4 regions of the Roseburia intestinalis L1-82 genome follow, and region 1 is predicted to be linked to each of the others. Evidence: predicted binding sites of a transcription regulator. Region 1 holds the regulator's gene; each other region holds the start of a gene.
What was found. The regulator Rex, encoded in region 1, represses fermentation and respiration genes when NADH is low (regulators of the CRP and FNR family bind a similar motif). The targets are predictions, from matches to a motif close to ATTGTTAANTANTTAACAAT.
Positions count from the first base shown of each region.

Region 2: RIL182_RS10705 (acyl-CoA carboxylase subunit beta) is a predicted target of Rex. The motif match lies at 3,800-3,819, and genes of this name have one in related genera.
Region 3: RIL182_RS03250 (acetyl-CoA C-acetyltransferase) is a predicted target of Rex. The motif match lies at 2,237-2,256, and genes of this name have one in related genera.
Region 4: gap (type I glyceraldehyde-3-phosphate dehydrogenase) is a predicted target of Rex. The motif match lies at 2,372-2,391, and genes of this name have one in related genera.

Region 1 is NZ_LR027880.1:2,148,509-2,153,705, forward strand. Features, by position in the region: gene alr (alanine racemase) at 1-996, opposite strand, end outside; gene RIL182_RS10030 (NAD(P)H-hydrate dehydratase) at 1,058-2,596, opposite strand; gene RIL182_RS10040 (redox-sensing transcriptional repressor Rex) at 2,790-3,443, opposite strand; gene RIL182_RS10045 (ABC-F family ATP-binding cassette domain-containing protein) at 3,518-5,197, opposite strand, start outside.
Region 2 is NZ_LR027880.1:2,290,363-2,295,559, forward strand. Features, by position in the region: gene RIL182_RS10690 (sodium ion-translocating decarboxylase subunit beta) at 1-1,032, opposite strand, end outside; gene RIL182_RS10695 (biotin/lipoyl-containing protein) at 1,049-1,420, opposite strand; gene RIL182_RS10700 (OadG family transporter subunit) at 1,486-2,226, opposite strand; gene RIL182_RS10705 (acyl-CoA carboxylase subunit beta) at 2,239-3,672, opposite strand; gene RIL182_RS10710 (D-alanyl-D-alanine carboxypeptidase family protein) at 3,850-5,094, opposite strand; gene scpB (SMC-Scp complex subunit ScpB) at 5,189-5,197, opposite strand, start outside.
Region 3 is NZ_LR027880.1:650,518-655,714, forward strand. Features, by position in the region: gene RIL182_RS03235 (HD-GYP domain-containing protein) at 1-627, opposite strand, end outside; gene RIL182_RS03240 (cell wall hydrolase) at 853-1,992, shown strand; gene RIL182_RS03250 (acetyl-CoA C-acetyltransferase) at 2,338-3,519, shown strand; gene RIL182_RS03255 (3-hydroxyacyl-CoA dehydrogenase family protein) at 3,613-4,485, shown strand; gene RIL182_RS03260 (acyl-CoA dehydrogenase) at 4,515-5,197, shown strand, end outside.
Region 4 is NZ_LR027880.1:1,396,941-1,402,137, reverse strand. Features, by position in the region: gene RIL182_RS06505 (phosphoglycerate kinase) at 1-1,131, opposite strand, end outside; gene gap (type I glyceraldehyde-3-phosphate dehydrogenase) at 1,232-2,248, opposite strand; gene RIL182_RS06495 (histidinol-phosphatase HisJ family protein) at 3,531-4,334, shown strand; gene RIL182_RS06490 (DHHW family protein) at 4,444-5,197, opposite strand, start outside.

The sequences.
Region 1 (5,197 bases):
CTCATTTTTAACATCCGGAATATCTGTGACATCTACCATAAACTGATCCATACAGACACGGCCAAGAATCGGTGCACGCCTTCCGTGGATCAGAACAGCTCCTTTGTTTGAAAGTCCTCTCGCGTAGCCGTCTGCATAACCGACCGGGATCGTTGCAATCATACGCGGTTCTTTTGTGACATAAGTTCCGCCATAACTGATTGCCCTGCCAGCCGGAAGCTCTTTTACATATGCAACATGTGTCACAAGCGATAATGCAGGTTTTAAGCTGATTGCCGTCTTATCCACGTCCTCAGACGGCCACATTCCATAAAGCGTAATCCCTGCACGCACCATATCCATGTTTGCCTCCGGGATATCGACAATTCCTGCACTGTTTGAGCAGTGGTGAATCGGGATACTTACCCCGCGTTCTTCTAACATGTCGATCATTTTACGGAAAAGTTTTATCTGCTGGTATGTCGGCTCCTTATCTTTTTCATCTGCTTTTGCAAAATGGGTAAAAATACCCTCCACTATAATATGCGGTAGTTTTGAAAGCTGTGCCATCTCATCCGCAGCTTCTTCCGTAACCTGATAACCGATCCGGCTCATTCCGGTATCAATTGCAAAATGAATCTTGCAGTCCCTGCCGATACTTGCAGCCGCAACGGAAAGCTTTTCTGCCATCTCTCTGGTAAATACGGTCGGACGGATGCCCGCTTTGATCATATCCACATACTGATCCGGGAACACATATCCTAAGATCAGGATTGGTTTCTGGATCCCGTGATTTCGAAGGATCAGTCCCTCTTCCACCGTGGCAACCGCATAACCGTATAGATAATCAAGTTTTTCAATCGTCTCTGCAATCTCTACGGCACCATGTCCATAGCCGTCAGCCTTGATGACCGCCATAATTTTTGTATCTTTTGCAATGTTCCCACGCATTGCATCCATGTTGTGAAGAATTGCATCCAGATCGATCTCCGCATGCACTCTGCTGTATCTGTTCATGTTGTTCTCCAATCTATTTTTTTCATTACTTTTTTGTTCAACACAAAATCTATACGCGCTTTTACTGTTGTGTGTAAATATTTAGTACCTTTTTGATCCCGGTGATCAGATCCGAGGCTGTAAGGCCCTGTAAACCTGTCGTCTGTACCATGATATCACCTGCCAAACCGTGAAGGTATACTCCAAGAGGTGCCGCCTGATATGATGTCAGTTTCTGTGCCATAAGTGCACCGATCAAACCGCTTAGTACATCCCCGCTTCCTGCAGTTGCCATTCCCGGATTACCGGAAAGATTCAGATACCTTTTATGATCCGGCAGTGCGGTCACTGTATGTTCATCTTTCAGGACGCAAATAACCTGATTTTCATCTGCAAAATCTGCAGCTGTCTGCAACAGATTCTTCTGGATTTCTCCAACTGTTTTTCTGGTAAGCCTGCTCATCTCTCCAAGATGCGGTGTAATCACGGCAGTATTCTTAAAATTTTTCCATCTATCTGCCCCCTGCACTCCGGTGTTTTTCTGCTCTGCCACCAGATTTAATGCATCAGCATCAAAAAGAAATGCTTTATTCTCATGTGACGTTCCATATTCTAACACAAAATTTAATATCTGTGCAGAAGTTTTTTCTTTTCCTAGTCCGGGACCGATCACAATGGCATCTGCCCAGTCAAGGATCTCCCTCAGAACCGGTTCTTCCGGTACTAAAGTTTTATCGTAAGTAGTAAGAACCGCCTCCGGAACACTGCACTGTAAAATAGCTCTGTTTTCCTCCGGAGTCAGCACACGCACCAGACCACACCCTGTGGCATAAGCTGCTTTCGCAGACAAAACTGCCGCCCCTGCCATATTGACACTTCCGGCGATCAGCAAGAGTTTTCCATAACTGCCCTTATTAGAATGGCTTTTTCTTTTTGGCAGTATCGAAAAATCTTTTTCTTCAAGTGCCATCACGGCCGGCGGTTCACCCAGCCAGCTTTCTTTCGTGATGCCAATATCACATACAATGATCCTGCCGGCATACTCATTTCCCGGCCAGAGGATACTGCCTAATTTTTCAAATGCAAATGTGATCGTAAGATCTGCACGAAACGCTGTGCCTAAAATGGCTCCCGTGTCCGCAGAGATCCCGGATGCAATGTCTACCGCCGCTTTTTCCCCGGAAAGTTCATTCATCCGGCACAGCATATCTGCATATTCACCGGTCACATCTCTTGAGAGTCCCACACCAAATATTGCGTCTATTACAAGAGTAGGTCTGATCTTTTCCGGGATATCCATGTATATAGAAATACCGTATGCATTTAAAATATCCTGCTGTACCCTGTTTGACTCCGAACAGTGCTCTTTATTTCCGGCATAAACGACCGTGACAGCATGTCCTTCCAAAAATAAAAGGCGTGCGATCGCAAGACCATCTCCACCGTTATTTCCACTGCCACACACAATGAGTACTTCCGTAAGATCCACATTTTGTCTATGCAGCTCTTCCACAAATGCTATTGCAGCGCGCTCCATCAAGAGAAGTCCCGGCACCTTAAAATGTGAAATGGTATTTGCATCATATTTTTGCATTTCCCGGCTGTCTACAAGATATTTCATGAAATCCTCCTTGTTTTGCGGAGCAAAATGCGACTGCCTTTGCAGGAGCAGAGGATTTTTCTCCTTGTTTTGCGGAGCAAAATGCGACTGCCTTTGCAGGAGCAGAGGATTTTTCTCCTTGTTTTATAAGGCAAAAAACGCCGCACATAAATCTGTGCGGCAGCTATTTGCTCTCTACATTTACAGCACCTTTTCAGTTGCCGTTTTCTTCTGCTTTTTTGTTTCTGACAATGTTGTAAGACAACTGCATCAGACTGTCGGAAAGATGTACATTCTCCACGACAACATTTTTGTCGATCAATTCAAGATCTACATGGGCAAAATTCCAGATTGCACGGATTCCAAGTCCGACCAGCCTGTTTGCAATCGCATCTGCCTTTTCCTTCGGCATGGTCAGCGCTGCGATATCTACCTGATTTTCTTCACAGAAACTCTCTAATTCATCTAACATACGGATTTTGATCCCGCGTACAGTCACTCCGTCAAGCGCCGGATTTACATCAAAAAGTCCTATGATAACAAAGCCAAGTTTCTCAAATTTTACATAATTGGTAAGTGCCTGACCAAGGTTACCGGCACCCATTACAATAATATTGTGTCTCTCATTCAAACCTAAGATCTTACCGATCTCTTCATATAAATATTTTACATTATAGCCGTAGCCCTGCTGACCGAACCCGCCAAAATTATTCAGATCCTGTCTGATCTGGGATGCGGTCACATTCATCCGTTTGCTCAGATCATTGGATGATATACGCTCCACACCGGCGTCTAATAGTTCTCCGAGGTAACGGTAATAACGCGGCATCCTTCGGATCACTGCCTGTGATATCTCTTTTTCCTGCACAAAAGGTTCCACCTTTCTTACGTTCTCTCGTTTATTATAGTGATTTCCCCTGTGTCTGTCAATGTGTGAAATTTTTAACTATCTTTAGCTCCATCCAGCTGCATTGACAGATCTTCCCACGTTTCATAGCAGGTTTCAAGGCGTTCCCTGCACTCCTGCTGTCGTGCAGCAAGTTCATTTAACTTTGCGGAATTGACTGCATTTTCCGGCTTCGCACATTCTTCATCGATCGCGCTTATCTCTTCTTCTAATGCTGCAATCTCATCTTCTATTTTTTTCAGACTGTTTTCAATCTTACGGATCCTTGCCTGTTCTGCCTTCTGCGCCTGCCAGTCAAGTTTATTGACCGCATCATCCTGTTTTCCTGCCTGAATATCCGATATTTCCTGTGGTTTTACATACAGTTGCGTCATGATATCGTGTTTTTCCAGATAATAATCATAGTTTCCAATATAATTTACAACCGTCTCACCTGTCAGCTCTAGGATCCTCGTCGCCGTCTGATTGATAAAATAGCGGTCATGGGAAACGAAAAATACGGTTCCGGTATACTGGTTTAACGCAGATTCCAAAATTTCTTTGGATGTAATATCCAAATGGTTCGTCGGCTCATCAAGGATCAGAAAATTCGCATCGGAAAGCATTAATTTTGCTAAGGAAACACGTCCTCTCTCTCCACCGCTCAAATCTGAAATGTGCTTAAACACATCATCATTTGTAAACAAAAATGCTGCTAACACATTGCGGATCTTCGTATTATTCAGCCCCGGATAGGCATCTGAGATTTCCTCAAAAATCGTCTTTTCCATATGTAAAAGCTGATGTTCCTGATCGTAATATCCGATATGCACATTCGAACCAAGTGTCACGGTACCGCCATCTGCCGGAATCAGATTATTGATGATCTTTAGTATGGTCGTTTTACCAGTTCCATTGTTACCGATCAGCGCCACCCGTTCCCCACGTTTGATCTCAAATGAAATATCCGAAAACAATGTGACCGGCGGATAGGATTTTGCAAGATTTGACACGGTAAGGACGTCATTTCCGCTGACCACATTTGGCTCTAACACGATCTTAATATCCGTATTATCCTCAACCGGCTTTTCAATGCGTTCAATCTTATCTAACATTTTCTCACGGCTTTCCGCACGCTTGATAGATTTTTCGCGGTTGAATGATTTTAATTTTGTAATAACTTCTTCCTGGTGTCTGATCTCACGCTGCTGGTTGTAATACTGTTTTAACAGATCTTCACGAACTTTTGCTTTTTTCTTTGCAAAATCCGAATAATTTCCCTGATATACATACGCTTTATGCTGGAAAATCTCTACAACTTTTGTGACAACACGATCCAGAAAATAACGGTCATGTGCTACGATCACAACAGCCCCTTTGTAAGCCCGCAGAAAATTCTCAAGCCAGCGGATCGACTCCATATCCAGATGGTTCGTCGGCTCATCTAAAAGCAGTACATCCGGCTTTGTGACTAAAAGTTTGCCAAGGGAAACTCTTGTTTTCTGTCCTCCGGATAACTCGCTCATCTGTTTGCTCAAATCTTCATCTGAAAAACCAAGTCCTTTTAAAATACCGGTCGCTTCACTGCGGTATGCATATCCGCCCTGCAGTTCAAATTCATGGCTCTGGCGGTGATAAATATCCATCAGCTTTTCTAATTCTTCACCGGTACGGCTGTTCATCTCAGACTCCATATCACGAAGTTTCTGTTCCATTTCCAGAATATCGGTTCTTGC
Region 2 (5,197 bases), 140 kb from region 1:
AACTTTCTGTGATACACGCGCAGCCATAGGAACTGTGGATACACCGGCAGAACCGATGAGTGGGTTGATCTTGCCTTTTGTAATGAAGCAAAGTAATTTACCGAACAATACTCCGGCTGCTGTACCAAACATAAATGCGATGAGTCCAAGTGCAACGATCTTTAAAGTTGTTGCATTTAAGAAAGCCTCTGCACTTGTGGATGCACCAACGGATGTACCAAGTAAGATAACTACGATATACATCAATGCATTAGATGCTGTCTCAGATAACTGACGAACCACACCACACTCACGGAACAGGTTACCGAGCATTAACATACCAACGAGCGGGGCTGTTGTCGGAAGGATCAGACATACAACAACGGTTACCACGATTGGGAATAAGATTTTCTCAAGTTTGGATACCGGACGTAAGTTCTGCATCTTGATCGCGCGTTCTTTTTTCGTTGTAAATAACTTCATAATTGGCGGCTGAATGATCGGCACCAGTGCCATGTAAGAATATGCTGCTACAGCGATCGGTCCCATAAGACCGGACTGTCCAAGCTTTCCTGCAAGGAAAATGGAAGTAGGACCATCTGCACCACCGATGATAGAAACGGCTGCTGCTGCTTTATCATTGAATCCCATCAGGATTGCAAGGAAATATGCGCCGAAAATACCAAACTGTGCTGCTGCTCCTAAAAGGAAGCTGATCGGGTTTGCGATCAGAGGTCCAAAATCGGTCATCGCACCAACGCCAAGGAAAATAAGGGATGGCAGGATTGACCATTCATCTAAGGTATAAAAATAATGGAATAAACCACCGACACCGTTACTCATCTGTTCCGGAGCTGCAAAGATATCCGGATAAATATTTACCAGAAGCATACCAAATGCGATCGGAACGAGTAACAACGGTTCAAACCCTTTTGCAATAGCCAGATACAGGAAAATACATGCAACTAAGATCATTACGAAATTTCCCCATGTCAGGTTGAAAAAGGCAGTCTGATGAAGGAGGTTGCCCATTGTCTCAGTAAAATAACTCATTGTTATCCTCCTAAAATTAGTTGTTTAAAGTTGCCAGTAATGCACCTGCTTCTACCATATCACCAACGCTTACGTTGATGCTTGCTACAGTACCATCTTCGGTAGCAACAACCGGTGTCTCCATTTTCATGATTTCAAGAACTAAGATTGTGTCACCTTTCTTTACAGATGCACCTACAGAAGACTCGATCTTAAATACTTTTCCTGCTGCACCTGCTTCGATCTTTACGTTACCTGCGCCACCTGCCGGTGCTGCTGCCTTCGGAGCTGCTGCCGGAGCCGGAGCTGCTGCACGTCTCGGTGCTGCTGCCGGTGCACTTACAGCACCATTCTCTTCTACAGTAACATCATAAACATTTCCATTTACGGTAATTGTATAGCTTTTCATTGAATCATCCTCCTGTGATCATTACTTTTTTACGACATATATTTATTATAACTTGTCTGCTTCGCCTATCTTCTATGGATAGAACGTACTACGAATCCATCTGCTGATGTTCCTTCTGCTGCTGCGATTGCTGCAGAAATAACTGCAACCAGTTCTAAATCATCAGTAAGCTGGGATGTCTCCTCACGCTGCTCGATCTGTTCTACAACCGGATCTGCCACATCTTTCTTCGCACCAGCATTTGCTTTTTTGTTCTGTAAATACGGAATCACTTTAAAGCAGCTGATGATCAGACTGATCAGGATAAGAACTACAAATACGGTTCCCATTCCCATCAATGTATTCATACCGGCTTTTTCCATTTTCTCGCCAAGTGAATACACAAGATCTGCACTTGCATCTGTAAGTTCCGGTGCTTCTGTCTCGTAATTGTATTCATATACATAAGAAACAACTACATCTCTGTCTGAGAAATGTAAAACCTGGTCTGCAGTCACAGTCTTCTGTGCTTTTGTCACAGTAAGATCTCCAAGTCCCTGATAGGAACCCAGATCTGAAACTGTTTCACCCCAGGATGTCAGTAAGTGGGCAAATGCATCCATTCCGTTTGAGTCATAATATTCTGCACCACTCTGTATATCTTCATCTGAAAACGAAACAAGCGCAGATACTGTCTGCTCCATGTTATCCTGGATATCAGAATAACTCATACCAAAATAATCAACGCTCTTAGGATCCGTTCCACATGCTGTCATTGCCAGAACCATAAAGCAAAGACAAAGCATAAGAGATAATTTTTTCTTCATAACTTCACCTTTCTATTTTGTTCCATGTTTCTTGTCCGGTACACCTGCACATTTTGTGTATAATAATTCAAATGCATCTACAAGGTATTTTCTGGTGTCTGCCGGATCTAAAATAAGATCTACATAACCACGTCTTGCTGCAGTCATAACACTTGACTGTAATGCATCATATTCTTTTGCTTTTGCTGCGAGTTCATCTGCAGATGCATCTGCGTACATGATCTTTGCTGCAAGCTCGCCATCCATCATACCGATCTTTGCATCTTCCCATGCATATGTAAAGTCTGCTCCGATTGCTTTGGAGTTCATTGTCACATAAGCGCTTCCGATTGCATTTCCGGTGATCAGGTTTACTTTCGGGCAGGTTGCATCAGCGAATGCCATTGTCATGCGTGCAAGTGCTTTTGCAAGTCCTTTTTCTGCACAGACAGTAGCTGCATAACCTTTTACGTTTGTTAAAGACAATACCGGGATCTCGAACGCATCACAGAAGTTAACGAACTCTGCTGCCTTGTTGCATCCTCTTGCTGTCAGAGCTCCGGAGAACTCCTCTGCTTTTTTGCCCTCTTCATCGTAAACTTCTGAGCAGTTTGCAACAGCGCCGACTGTCATTCCGTTTAACTGGATAAATCCGGTTACCATATCTTTTGCATAGTTTTTCTTTGTTTCAAAGAATACATGTCCGTCTGAGATCTCACTTAATAAATATCTTGGATCGCCTTTCATGGCTGCCATGTTCTCACATGCACGGTTTAAATCATCCTGACACTCAGATGTGTATACATCTCCTTCATTATTTAAAGGAAGGACGCTTACTAACTCGCGGATCTCTGCAATGATCTCATCCTCTGTTCCAACAGCATCGATACAACCGTTTTTCTCACTCTGGAACTCTGCGGAAGAAGTATCGCATTTTTCAATACGGTTACCCTCGATCGCATTCGGGGAATTGATGAACATTTTTCCTTTGCTCTCCATAAATGCGAAATCAGATAATGCAGGAACTACTGCAAGTCCACCGCCACAGCTTCCGAAAATAGCGGAAATCTGCGGAACAACGCCGGATGCTGCAACCTCCTTTGCGTAGATCTCACCAAATCCGTTTAACGCATCCACAGATTCCTGTAAACGCATTCCGGCGCAATCGATAAATCCGATCACCGGTGCTCCCATTTTCATTGCCATGTCATATACGGCTGCAATCTTCTTTGCATGCATCTCTCCGATAGTACCGTTTAATACAGCTGCATTCTGGCTGTATACAAATACCAGATTGCCATCCACCAGACCATGTCCGGTAATTACACCATCGGACGGTGTATCTGTGTCTGCAAGATTAAAGTCTGTATTTCTTGCGGTTACGAGAGAACCGATTTCCATGAAACTGTTCTCATCGACTAACTTGGTAATACGCTGCATTGCCAAGCTATCATTACTACTATTCATCCTTTTTGCCCTCCATCTATAAAGTTTGTTACCACATCTTTTGACATGGTACATAGTGAATAATGTAAAAATATAACAAATTCCGCTAGGATAAATTATAGATGGTCAGTGACAAATTTTCAAGAGAATTGTTAATTTTTTGACAGTTTTTTTTTGCATACAAGGAATTTAGGGCTTTTACATTGGAAATAATTCTGCTGTTTTTTTTACACACCAGCAAAAATCGATTCTTTTTACCGTATTCTTCACTGTGACCACACGTTTTGCCAGAACCTCATCTCCCAGAAGGTATGTTATCTCACCGATAAAATCTCCTTCCGTTACCGGTGCATAAAGTTTCCGGGATAATTGATACTCTATGTGTACTTCCTGGTCTTTTTCGATCAATAGTTCCACATTTTCTTTCACCGGCGCAACTTCAAGTTCTGTTGTTACCTCTTCGCCGATCTTTGTGCCCTGTCCGTCCACCACCTGTACCGGAGCATATTCCCCTGCGTCCAGTTCAATCTCATCCAGACTTATTTTCCGGAACCGGGAAATTCCATACTGCATAAGTTTTTTTGTATCTGCCCACTTATATGTTTTGTTATTCGGCCACCCGCAGGCAAGCAGTGCAACGATAAAAGTTCTGTCATCACGTTTTAATGCCCCGACATAACAATATCCCGCATTACCGGTAAAACCGGTCTTGCCTGACAATGCCCCGTCCATCATCTGCAAAAATGCATTATGATTACAGCAGGTGTAACTGTTTTTACCATCTATATCAGAAAACTGATACTGTCCTTCCCTTGTGATTGTAAGAAATTGCTCTGCCATTTCTGATGTTTTGATGCAGTACCGCATGATCAAAGAAAGATCTGCCGCTGTTGTGTGATGAAAGCCATTTTCATTTTTGGCATCCAGTCCGTTCGGTGTGATAAAATAACTGTCCTCACAGCCGATCTCCTCTGCTTTATCGTTCATAAGTTTTGCAAAATCACCCGTCGTGCCTGCAATGTGTTCTGCAATCGCCACAGCGCAGTCATTATAAGATTCCAACATCAGTCCGTACAGCAGATCTTTCAGATAAAACTTCTGCCCCTCCCGCATACCCAGATGAACTTTCGGCTGTGACGCTGCAAGCGTACTCACGGTCACTTCGCTGTCCAGGTCGCAGTTTTCCAGTGCAATGATACATGTCAGTATTTTGGTCGTACTGGCATTCGCCATCGCCTGGTGCCCGTTTTTTTCATACAGGATACGCCCGGAATCCGCATCCATAAGCACAGCTGCTTTTGCATACAGGGAATTTTGATCCGGCTTTTCTGTCACTTCCTCCATCCGCACATTTTCTTTTTGATCAAAAGCCTCCACGATCTGTATCCCATATCCTGTTAAGATCACAGTGACAAGGATCCATGCCAGCAGTTTTTTCCACATACACCAGACTCCAAAAAAGCATTTCATCAATCCTTATGTATATAATACGCAAAAAATGCTCATTTTTTGTGAAAAAAAAGCATACGAAACCAGATCAGATATC
Region 3 (5,197 bases), 1.5 Mb from region 1:
CGGGAATTTATAATCACCACGGTCCGGGCGGAGTGTTTCATAACCGCGCTCTAAGTTGAGCTGGATAAAATCCTTATCTGCTGTTGTAAGGTCATCCCCTTTGTCTAACACTGTCTGTGGTACATACAGATAACCAAAATCGTAGAGAAGCGCAGCTGTGATAAGGGCTGTCTGTTCTGCAGCAGGCAGATGCATCTGATTTGTGATCATCGCACAGAGAATGCCGACACTGATGGAATGTTTGTAAACAAAATCTGCAGAACTTCGCAGGTTTTGTGCAAAATTTAATTTGTGATCAAGACTGCCGTAATGTGTCTGGATGTCTCTGACGAGATCGCTCAGCGAAACAGGTGCCTGATTGGCCTGCAGACGATCCATATTTTCTTTTAATTTAAAAACATATATAGTCTGGAACTGTTCGAATTCAAGATCCTCTCTGGAAAGAGGCGGTACCGGCTCTGCCGGCTCAAGAATAAAAATACCGATCAGACCAAAGTTTTCGATACTGTTAATACCCTGCATGGTTAAAAGTGTGTCTCTTTCATAAAGAAGAACACCCATCTTATTGTAGATTGGTTTTGCAAGTCTCATGCCGGGTTTTAAATCTGCTGTTTTTACAAATTGCATAGGTAAATCCTCCCCCTGTGATGATTATCAGGCTCTTTTTATACCATATCCAGACATCAGATGCCTGAATATTCCCCCAATAATGGTATGTGAAAAAATTAATATTCATATTGTGCTTTACATGCTATAATACCATATTAATAGAAGAAATACAATGAACGAAAAATACAACAGTAGCAGAAAGCTTACTGTTCAGCCGAAAGGAACAGCATGAGACACAATTTTTTGAGAAGAATCCTGGGAGGAATACTGACCGGCTGCATACTTGTTACGGCAACTGTCCATGCAGGAACGACACAGAAAGATATTGATAAGGCAAAAGACCAGATCACAGACCTTAAAAAACAGAAAGAAGATGCGAAAGATCAGGTGGACAGCCTGACCAATGAAAAACAGGGATTGGAGAGCGACCTTAGCGGACTGAACGGACAGTTAAATACGATCACTTCTGATATGAACCAGTTAGAGCAGCAGGCAGCGCAGAAAGAAGACGAGATCAATACGGCGGCGGAAGATCTGAAACGTTCCGAGGAACGATCTGCAGAACAGTATGAAGATATGAAAGTGCGCATTCAGTATATTTATGAAAATGGCAATCAGTCTGTATGGGACATGCTTATTCATGTGTCCTCCATCGCAGAATTTTTAAATCAGGCGGAATATACAAGTGCAATCAATCAGTATGACAGAAATATGCTTACGGCATATCAGGAGCTCACGGAGCAGATCAAAAAACAGAAAAAGGAACTCGAGGAGCAGAAGGAAGAACTGACTGTATTACAGCAGGAAAAACAGAAAGAGCAGGAAAAAGTCAACAGCCTGATCGAGGATACGCAGAAGAAGATACAGGAATCCAGCGAGAAAATTGAAGATGCACAGTCCGATGTGGAATCGATCGATGCAAAGATCGAGAAAATGATCGAATACGAAAAGCAGCTTGAGATACAGAAGGCAAAAGAGGATGCTGCGCGCCTTGCAGCCATCAAAAAGCAGGAACAGGAAAACAGGTCGAATGTGACATACGCACCGGCACAGAGCGATGCGTATCTGTTAGCTGCCATCATCCAGTGTGAGGCATGGGGCGAGCCATATGATGGAAAACTTGCGGTGGGCAGCGTGATCATGAACCGTGTCAGAAGCTCCTATTTTCCGAATACGGTTTCCGGTGTGATTTATCAGGGAGGGCAGTTCTCTCCGGTTGCCAGCGGTCGTCTTGCATACCGTCTGGAGCAGGGAGTCGCTTCCGATTGTATGAGTGCGGCACAGGCGGTTCTGGGTGGAACGAGCACAACAAATTGTCTGTATTTTCGTGTGAATAACGGCATTATAGAAGGAACAGTTATAGGTAATCATGTGTTTTATTAAACAAAATGATAAAATGATAAAAATTTAACAAAAAACCCCGCAAAATGGAGCAAAAAGGAAGTAAAAAATTGTTTACAAAGATGAAAAATAAAGAAAGCTATTGCAATTAATTGTGAAATATGTTAGCATAAGAAAGTACAAGAAATGCAGAAAAATAGCTGATTACATAGCAAATAAGCTTTTTAAAATGAAAGAAAAAAAGATAAATTTCAACCGAAAGTTTGAATTTATTTTTTTAAAAAAGATTGTTAAAAAATTAACAGCATTTTTCGGCAACTTTAAAGAGAAAGAAACAAATTCTCTGCAAAAGCAGAGCTTTGTGTTAAATTGAAAGGAGAATTCAAAATGGCAAAGAAAGTAGTTTTAGCAGGTGCCTGCCGTACCGCAATCGGTAAAATGGGTGGAGCATTAAGCAATACTCCAGCAGCAGACTTAGGTGCAATCGTTATCAAAGAGGCTTTAAGAAGAGCAAACGTTAAACCGGAGATGGTTGACGAGGTAAAAATGGGTTGTGTAATCCAGGCAGCTCAGGGACAGAACGTTGCACGTCAGGCAGCAATCAAAGCAGGACTGCCAATCGAAGTTCCGGCAATCACAATCAACGTTGTTTGTGGTTCTGGTTTAAAATGTGTCAATGATGCAGCTACCATGATCATGGCAGGTGAAGCTGATATCGTTGTTGCAGGTGGTATGGAAAACATGTCTATGGCACCATATGCTATGACAAAAGCTCGTTTTGGATATCGTATGAACAATGCAACGATCATCGATACAATGGTAAATGATGCATTAACAGATGCATTCAACCACTATCATATGATGATCACTGCAGAGAACGTATGTGATAAATATGGCATTACAAGAGAAGAACTTGACGAGTTCTCAGCAAACAGCCAGCAGAAATGTGAAAAAGCAATCGCTGAAGGCAAATTTGATGATGAGATCGTTCCGGTTCCTGTTAAAGTGAAAAAAGAGATCGTTGATTTCGTGAAAGATGAGGGACCACGTGCCGGTACAACTGCTGAGTCTTTAGCAAAATTAAAATGCTGCTCTGGTAAAGAGGGCGGACTTGTTACAGCAGGTAACGCTTCCGGTATCAACGATGGTGCAGCAGCAATCGTTGTTATGAGCGAAGAGAAAGCAAAAGAACTTGGTGTTACACCAATGGCTACATGGGTAGCAGGTGCTCTTGGCGGAGTTGAGCCTGAAATCATGGGTGTTGGACCTGTTGCTTCTACAAGAAAAGTATTAGCAAAAACTGGTTTATCTATTGATGATATGGACTTAATCGAAGCAAACGAAGCATTCGCAGCTCAGTCTATCGCAGTAGCAAGAGATCTGAAATTCGATATGTCAAAAGTAAACGTAAACGGTGGTGCAATCGCATTAGGACACCCGGTAGGTGCTTCCGGATGCCGTATCCTTGTTACATTACTGCATGAGATGCAGAAGAGAGACGCTAAGAGAGGTCTTGCTACACTTTGCATCGGCGGTGGTATGGGATGCTCTACAATCGTTGAGAGATAATAGTTTTTTATAGTAATTCCCGGGGAATGACTTCCCGGGGATTGCATTTTTCAAACATACAGTTAACATAATTATTTTCAGGAGGTAACCGAAATGAAGGTTGGCGTTATTGGTGCAGGAACTATGGGACAGGGCATTGCAAAAGCATTTGCTCAGGTAGAAGGATATGAAGTAGCACTTTGCGATATCAAGCAGGAGTGGGCTGAAGGCGGAAAAGAGAAAATCAAAAAAGGTTATGCAAGATTAGTAGAAAAAGGAAAAATGACACAGGAAGCTGTTGATGGCATCCTTGCAAAAATCACTCCAGGTTTAAAAGAAGACCTTTGCAAAGACTGTGATCTGATCGTAGAGGCAGCTTTCGAGAACATGGAAGTAAAGAAAACTACTTTCAAAGAATTAGACGAGATCGCAAAACCAGATTGTATCTTCGCTTCTAACACATCCAGTCTTTCCATCACAGAGATCGGAAACGGATTAAACCGTCCAATGGTTGGTATGCATTTCTTCAATCCGGCAGACCGTATGAAACTGATCGAGGTTATCGCTGGTGTGAATACTCCGGATGAAACTGTTTCCGCTATTAAGAAAATTTCTGAAGAGATCGGAAAAACTCCGGTACAGGTTAATGAGGCTGCTGGTTTCGTTGTAAACCGTATCTTAATCCCAATGATCAACGAAGCTGCATTCATCAAAATGGAAGGTGTTTCCGATATCGCTGGTATCGATGCAGCTATGAAACTTGGTGCTAACCACCCAATGGGACCGTTAGAGTTAGGTGATTTCATCGGTCTTGATATCTGCCTTGCTATCATGGATGTACTTTACAAAGAGACAGGCGACAGCAAATATCGTGCATGCCCACTGATCCGTAAGATGGTTCGTGGTGGTAACCTTGGAGCAAAGAGCGGCAAGGGATTCTATGTATACAATGCTGATCGTACAAAGACTCCGGTCGATGCTCAGTAAAATAAATATTTATGGAGGAAAATTAGATCATGGATTTCACTTTAGACAAGAAACATGAAATGGCGCGTTCCTTATTCAAGGAATTTGCTGAAACAGAAGTAAAACCGCTTGCACAGGAAACAGATGAGACAGAAGCTTTCCCGGCAGAAACGGTTAAGAAAATGCAGAAATACGGATTCATGGGAATCCCGGTTCCGAAAGAATATGGTGGACAGGGTTGTGATCCTCTTACATACGTTATGTGCGTAGAAGAGTTATCTAAAGTTTGCGCAACCACAGGTGTTGTTGTATCTGCACATACATCTCTCTGCATCGATCCGATCATGACATATGGTACAGAAGAGCAGAAACAGAAATATGTAAAACCACTTGCAACAGGCGAGAAGTTAGGTGCATTCGCATTAACTGAGCCGGGTGCTGGTACTGATGCACAGGGTGCACAGACAAAAGCTGTTTTAGATGGTGACGAGTGGGTATTAAATGGATCAAAATGCTTCATTACCAATGGTAAAGTTGCAGATGTTTATATTGTAATCGCTATCACAAGCATCACAGAGGACAAGAGAGGCAGAAAGAAGAAAAACTTCTCTGCATTTATCGTAGATAAGGGAGCTCCTGGTTTCTCATTCGGAACAAAAGAGAAGAAGATGGGTATCCGTGGATCATCTACTTATGAGCTGATCTTCGAAGACTGCAGAATCCCGAAAGAGAA
Region 4 (5,197 bases), 750 kb from region 1:
GTCGCCGAATCCTAACTGGTTAACAGCTGCTGCGGAATCACCACCACCGATGATTGTTGTAGCATCTGTATCAGCAAGTGCTTTTGCAACTGCGATCGTACCAGCTGCTAATGTCGGGTTCTCAAATACACCCATCGGTCCGTTCCATACAACAGTCTTTGCTGTCTTAACTGCATCAGCATATAACTCCTGAGTCTTTGGTCCGATATCGCATCCCTCTCTGTCAGCCGGCATATCTTTTACGTCACATACAGTAACTTCTACCGGAGCATCGATCGGGTTCGGGAAATCTGCGATGGTTACAGCATCTACCGGAAGGAGTAATTTCTTTCCAAGTTTTTCTGCTTTTGCCATCATCTCTTTACAGTAATCGATCTTAGTATCATCTACTAAAGATTTACCGATCTCATATCCCTGTGCTTTTAAGAAAGTATATGCCATACCACCACCGATGATTAATGTATCGCATTTCTCTAATAAGTTCGAGATAACATTTAATTTATCTGCAACTTTTGCACCACCAAGGATTGCTACGAACGGTCTTACCGGATTTTCAACAGCGTTTCCAAGGAAATCGATCTCTTTCTGCATTAAGTAACCAACTACGTTAGAACCACCCTTTGCAGTGATGAATTTTGTAACGCCTGCAACAGAAGCATGTGCTCTGTGGGAGGAACCGAATGCGTCGCATACATAATCGTCTGCAAGATCAGCTAACTCTTTGCTGAACTCTTCGCCGTTCTTTGTCTCCTCAGCACCACGGAAACGTGTATTCTGTAATAATACAACATCTCCTTCGTTCATTTCAGCAACTGCTTTTGTAGCTGCCTCACCTGTTACATTGTAATCAGATACGAAGTTTACTTTTTTGCCAAGTTTCTCAGAAAGTTTCTCAGCTACCGGAGCTAAAGACTCGCCTTCGTTTGGTCCGTTTTTTACTTTTCCAAGATGTGAACAGAGAATTACTTTTCCACCATCGTTGATTAATTTCTGGATGGTAGGAAGAGCTGCGTTGATACGAGTCTCATCTGTGATTTTTCCTTCTTTTAACGGAACGTTGAAATCACATCTTACAAGTACTCTTCTTCCCTTTACATTAATGTCGTCTACTGATTTTTTGTTTAATGACATAAAATATGTCCTCCTTTTATATAATTGAGGTATAAAAACAGGCCCGGTCCAATAGGACCGGACCTGCTAAAAGTCGCATATAGTTATCGTAACCCGTCGATTATGCTAACTCACTGAAGTATTTGATTGTACGAACCATCTGAGATGTGTAAGAGTTCTCGTTGTCATACCATGAAACAACCTGAACTTCGTACTGGTCATCAGATACCTGGTTAACCATTGTCTGAGTTGCATCGAATAATGAACCATATCTCATTCCTACGATATCGGAAGAAACGATCTCATCCTCGTTGTAACCGAAGGACTCGTTAGCTGCTGCTTTCATAGCTGCGTTGATGTCTTCTTTTGTTACGCCAGCTTTCTTAACAACTGCTGTTAAGATTGTTGTAGAACCTGTTGGGGTCGGTACACGCTGAGCAGATCCGATTAACTTACCGTTTAACTCTGGGATAACAAGACCGATTGCTTTTGCAGCACCTGTGCTGTTAGGAACGATGTTAACTGCTGCTGCACGTGATCTTCTTAAATCACCTTTTCTCTGAGGTCCATCAAGAGTCATCTGATCACCTGTGTAAGCATGGATTGTTACCATGATACCAGACTGGATCGGAGCATATTTGTTTAATGCATCTGCCATTGGTGCTAAGCAGTTTGTTGTACAGGAAGCTGCTGAAATGATTGTATCAGAAGCTTTTAATGTCTCGTGGTTTGTATTATAAACGATAGTAGGAAGGTCATTTCCTGCTGGAGCAGAGATAACAACTTTTCTAGCACCTGCATTGATATGAGCCTGTGCTTTTTCTTTGCTTGTATAGAAACCGGAGCACTCTAATACAACGTCAACTTTTAAATCTCCCCATGGGCAGTTGTTTGCATCTGGGAAAGCGTAGATTTTGATCTCTTTACCGCAAACGATGATAGAATCATCTGTGCTGGAAACTTCATCAGCATGCTCATATTTACCCTGAGATGAATCATATTTTAACAAGTGTGCTAACATTTTAGGACTTGTTAAATCATTGATTGCTACTACTTCATATCCTTCTGCTCCAAACATCTGTCTGAAAGCAAGACGACCAATACGGCCAAAACCATTGATTGCTACTCTTACTGCCATTTTTAATTCCTCCTAGAATTTGTAAATGTGATAACTTGATGGGACTTATGCCCGTCCCAAGCTTCCTTTATTTTAACCAATTTCTTTTGAAAGTTCAAGCCTTTTTCTCGACTTTATTCTGTGTTTGTTAAATTTTTCACTATATGCAATTTTCCGGTCGTTTTTTCATGAATTTTATACAAAATATACAAATATGACTTCTTTTCTTTTGTGGGATAGGCTATACTATATCATAAGCTACTTACCAAATGTTGGTTTGTTTATGAAATAAATCGCCCGTCCCAATGGTGTGTCGCAGGTCTGTGAGTGGCATCTTGCGCAAAGCCGGAGTTAATTTTGGTTCCATTGTACGAAAATAAGAAAAGTCTAAGTGTGTCTGAGTTAGATTTTCTCGGAGTGACGTGACCGGCGTTCAACGAGCCATCCGTGGCTCGTGAAGCCTTGTTCTGCCATCCGTGGCAGAACATCACTGTGTATCTACAGACACACTAAGATTTTCTAATTTTCTCCCAAAGTCACAAAATCAGCTCAGGCTTTGCGCAAGATGCCAGCCTCCAGGTTATGAAACACCATTTGGGTGGGCGGTTCATCTCAAAATGGGGGCGCGGGTGTGAATTTTTGATATTCGCACGAATGGAAATATGCTTAAAATCCTAATGTGCAATATCACTGATATTCAGCCTGATGACTTGTCTGAAGTTTCATCTGCTATGTTGCATTACATTAATCATTTCGTAAATTAACAGACTAATAATGCAGATTATTATTCCAAGTATGTATGTTTAAAAGCATAGATATAACAGATTGCGTCGAGATTTTTCAACCTTTTTGAAATGAATGTCACAAAAATTTACGCACCCCCAAGGTTGTAAAATGAGTTTCCCGGCTAAGGGTGGTTCACAACCTTGCGGCTGGCAAATCGCATCAAGCCAGGACTCGTTTTGTGACTTTGGGAGAAAATTAGAAAGTCTTTGTATGCCTGTTCACAATACAGTGTTGTGCTGCCATGGACGGCAGCACAAGTCCTAATGTGCCCGGACGGCACATTTAGGACGCACACGTCACTCCGCCTCAACCTGAATCAGGCATACTTAGACTTTCTTATTTTCGGACAACGGAACAAAACAGTCCCGGCTTGATGCAATTTGCCAATCGTAACTCCCCAGAACCACCCTACACAGGGAAACTCATATCACCCACAAACCAGCATTTGTGATATGCGTAATTGCGCAAATAAGATTTCACATTATGTGCCAGCCCGGCACAGGAAAGAGGATTTAATATGTTATGGGATACGCATATGCACAGCCAGTTTTCCGGCGACAGCCACACACCGCAGGAAGACATGATCGCTGCTGCAAGACAAAAAAATTTAAAAGGAATCTGTTTTACAGACCATCTTGACATTGACTATCCGGACGAACCGGAGACATTTTTGCTGGATCTGCCGAATTATGTTTCTTCCGTGGATGCAATGCAGGAGAAATATAAGGAAGTTCTTCCGGTTCGACTCGGCATTGAACTTGGGTTACAGCCGCATCTTGCCTGCATACATGCTGACATCCTGTCACAATACCCGTTTGATTTTGTGATCGGTTCCTCACACGTCATGCACGGCGTTGATCCTTATTATCCGGCTTATTGGGAAAACCACACGGAGGAGGAAGGCTATCAGGAATATTTTGAATCCATTCTGGAAAATATCGCAGTTTTCGATGGTTTTGACGTCTATGGTCACATCGACTACGTGGTAAGATACGGTCCAAATAAAAATGCCAGTTATTCCTATCAGAAATATGCCGACATCATCGACGAAATCTTAAAGGCTCTTATTATCAAAGGCAAAGGGATTGAGATCAACACCGGCGGTTTCAAATACGGACTCGGTCATCCGAACCCGACAGAGGACATCATTAAGCGCTATCATGAACTCGGCGGGGAGATCATCACGATCGGTGCGGACGCACATCAGCCGGAGCATGTCGCATTTGATTTTGAAAAAGTTCCTTCTATCTTAAAAGAAGCCGGCTTTACGCATTATACGGTATTTAAGAACAGGAAACCGGAATTTATCCCGATTCCCTGACCGGAACTGCTGTTAGGATGCCGGGGCAAATAGTGCACTCAAGTTTATTAATTGGCAAATTGCACCAGCCGATATATTGTGAATGCACTATTTGCGCCCCAGCCTCCTGTCATTTTAACGTCTCACTGTGATTTAACACCGACGTACTATATAAAAACAGCACATCCTGATCTTTAAAATCAATATAGTTTCCAATCCGCTCCACGGGCAGATACCGGATATCCACCAGTGTGATCTTCGCATAATCTTCTGCCAGGAGTGGGGCGATGCTGCTTCCAAAGGAATCCCGGAACATGACCAGTTCCCGGTCTGTTTTCGCATTCGGATTTTCAATCGATATCAGGGATTTCGATCCTCCCAGAAAAATCTCATACATATCATTCCCCGTTGTTTTTTCCATGTCGTAAATCTTATTTTCCGCACGGTTTTCATAATCATACACGATACAGTTTTCAAGCACGTCATTATCCAGATAATACAGTGTATCAGGCTGTCCATGAAGTGCGAGCTGTCCATAATAGACACCGTAAAATGGATTTTCCAGTTCTTTTGTTTCGTATTCTGTCGCCGGATTTACCCCCATTGCCCCAGCGAGGTGCCGTGCCACATCCGTGATCTGTTCCTGCCGCCAGTGTGCATCTGTGCGGTAATAGTCCGAAAGTTCAAGATCCCCAAATATGTCAATATACTGTGCATATTTCGTCCCATCTCTCATCTGCGCCGTCAGCATATCATAATCCATGGACGGATAACCATTTTCATCTGCCAGAAAATAACTTTTATCCGGCACGATCGCCAGATAGATATCTGTGTCTGTATCCGAAAGGTAACGATCATAGACTTCCCCAAAACGCGTGACGGCA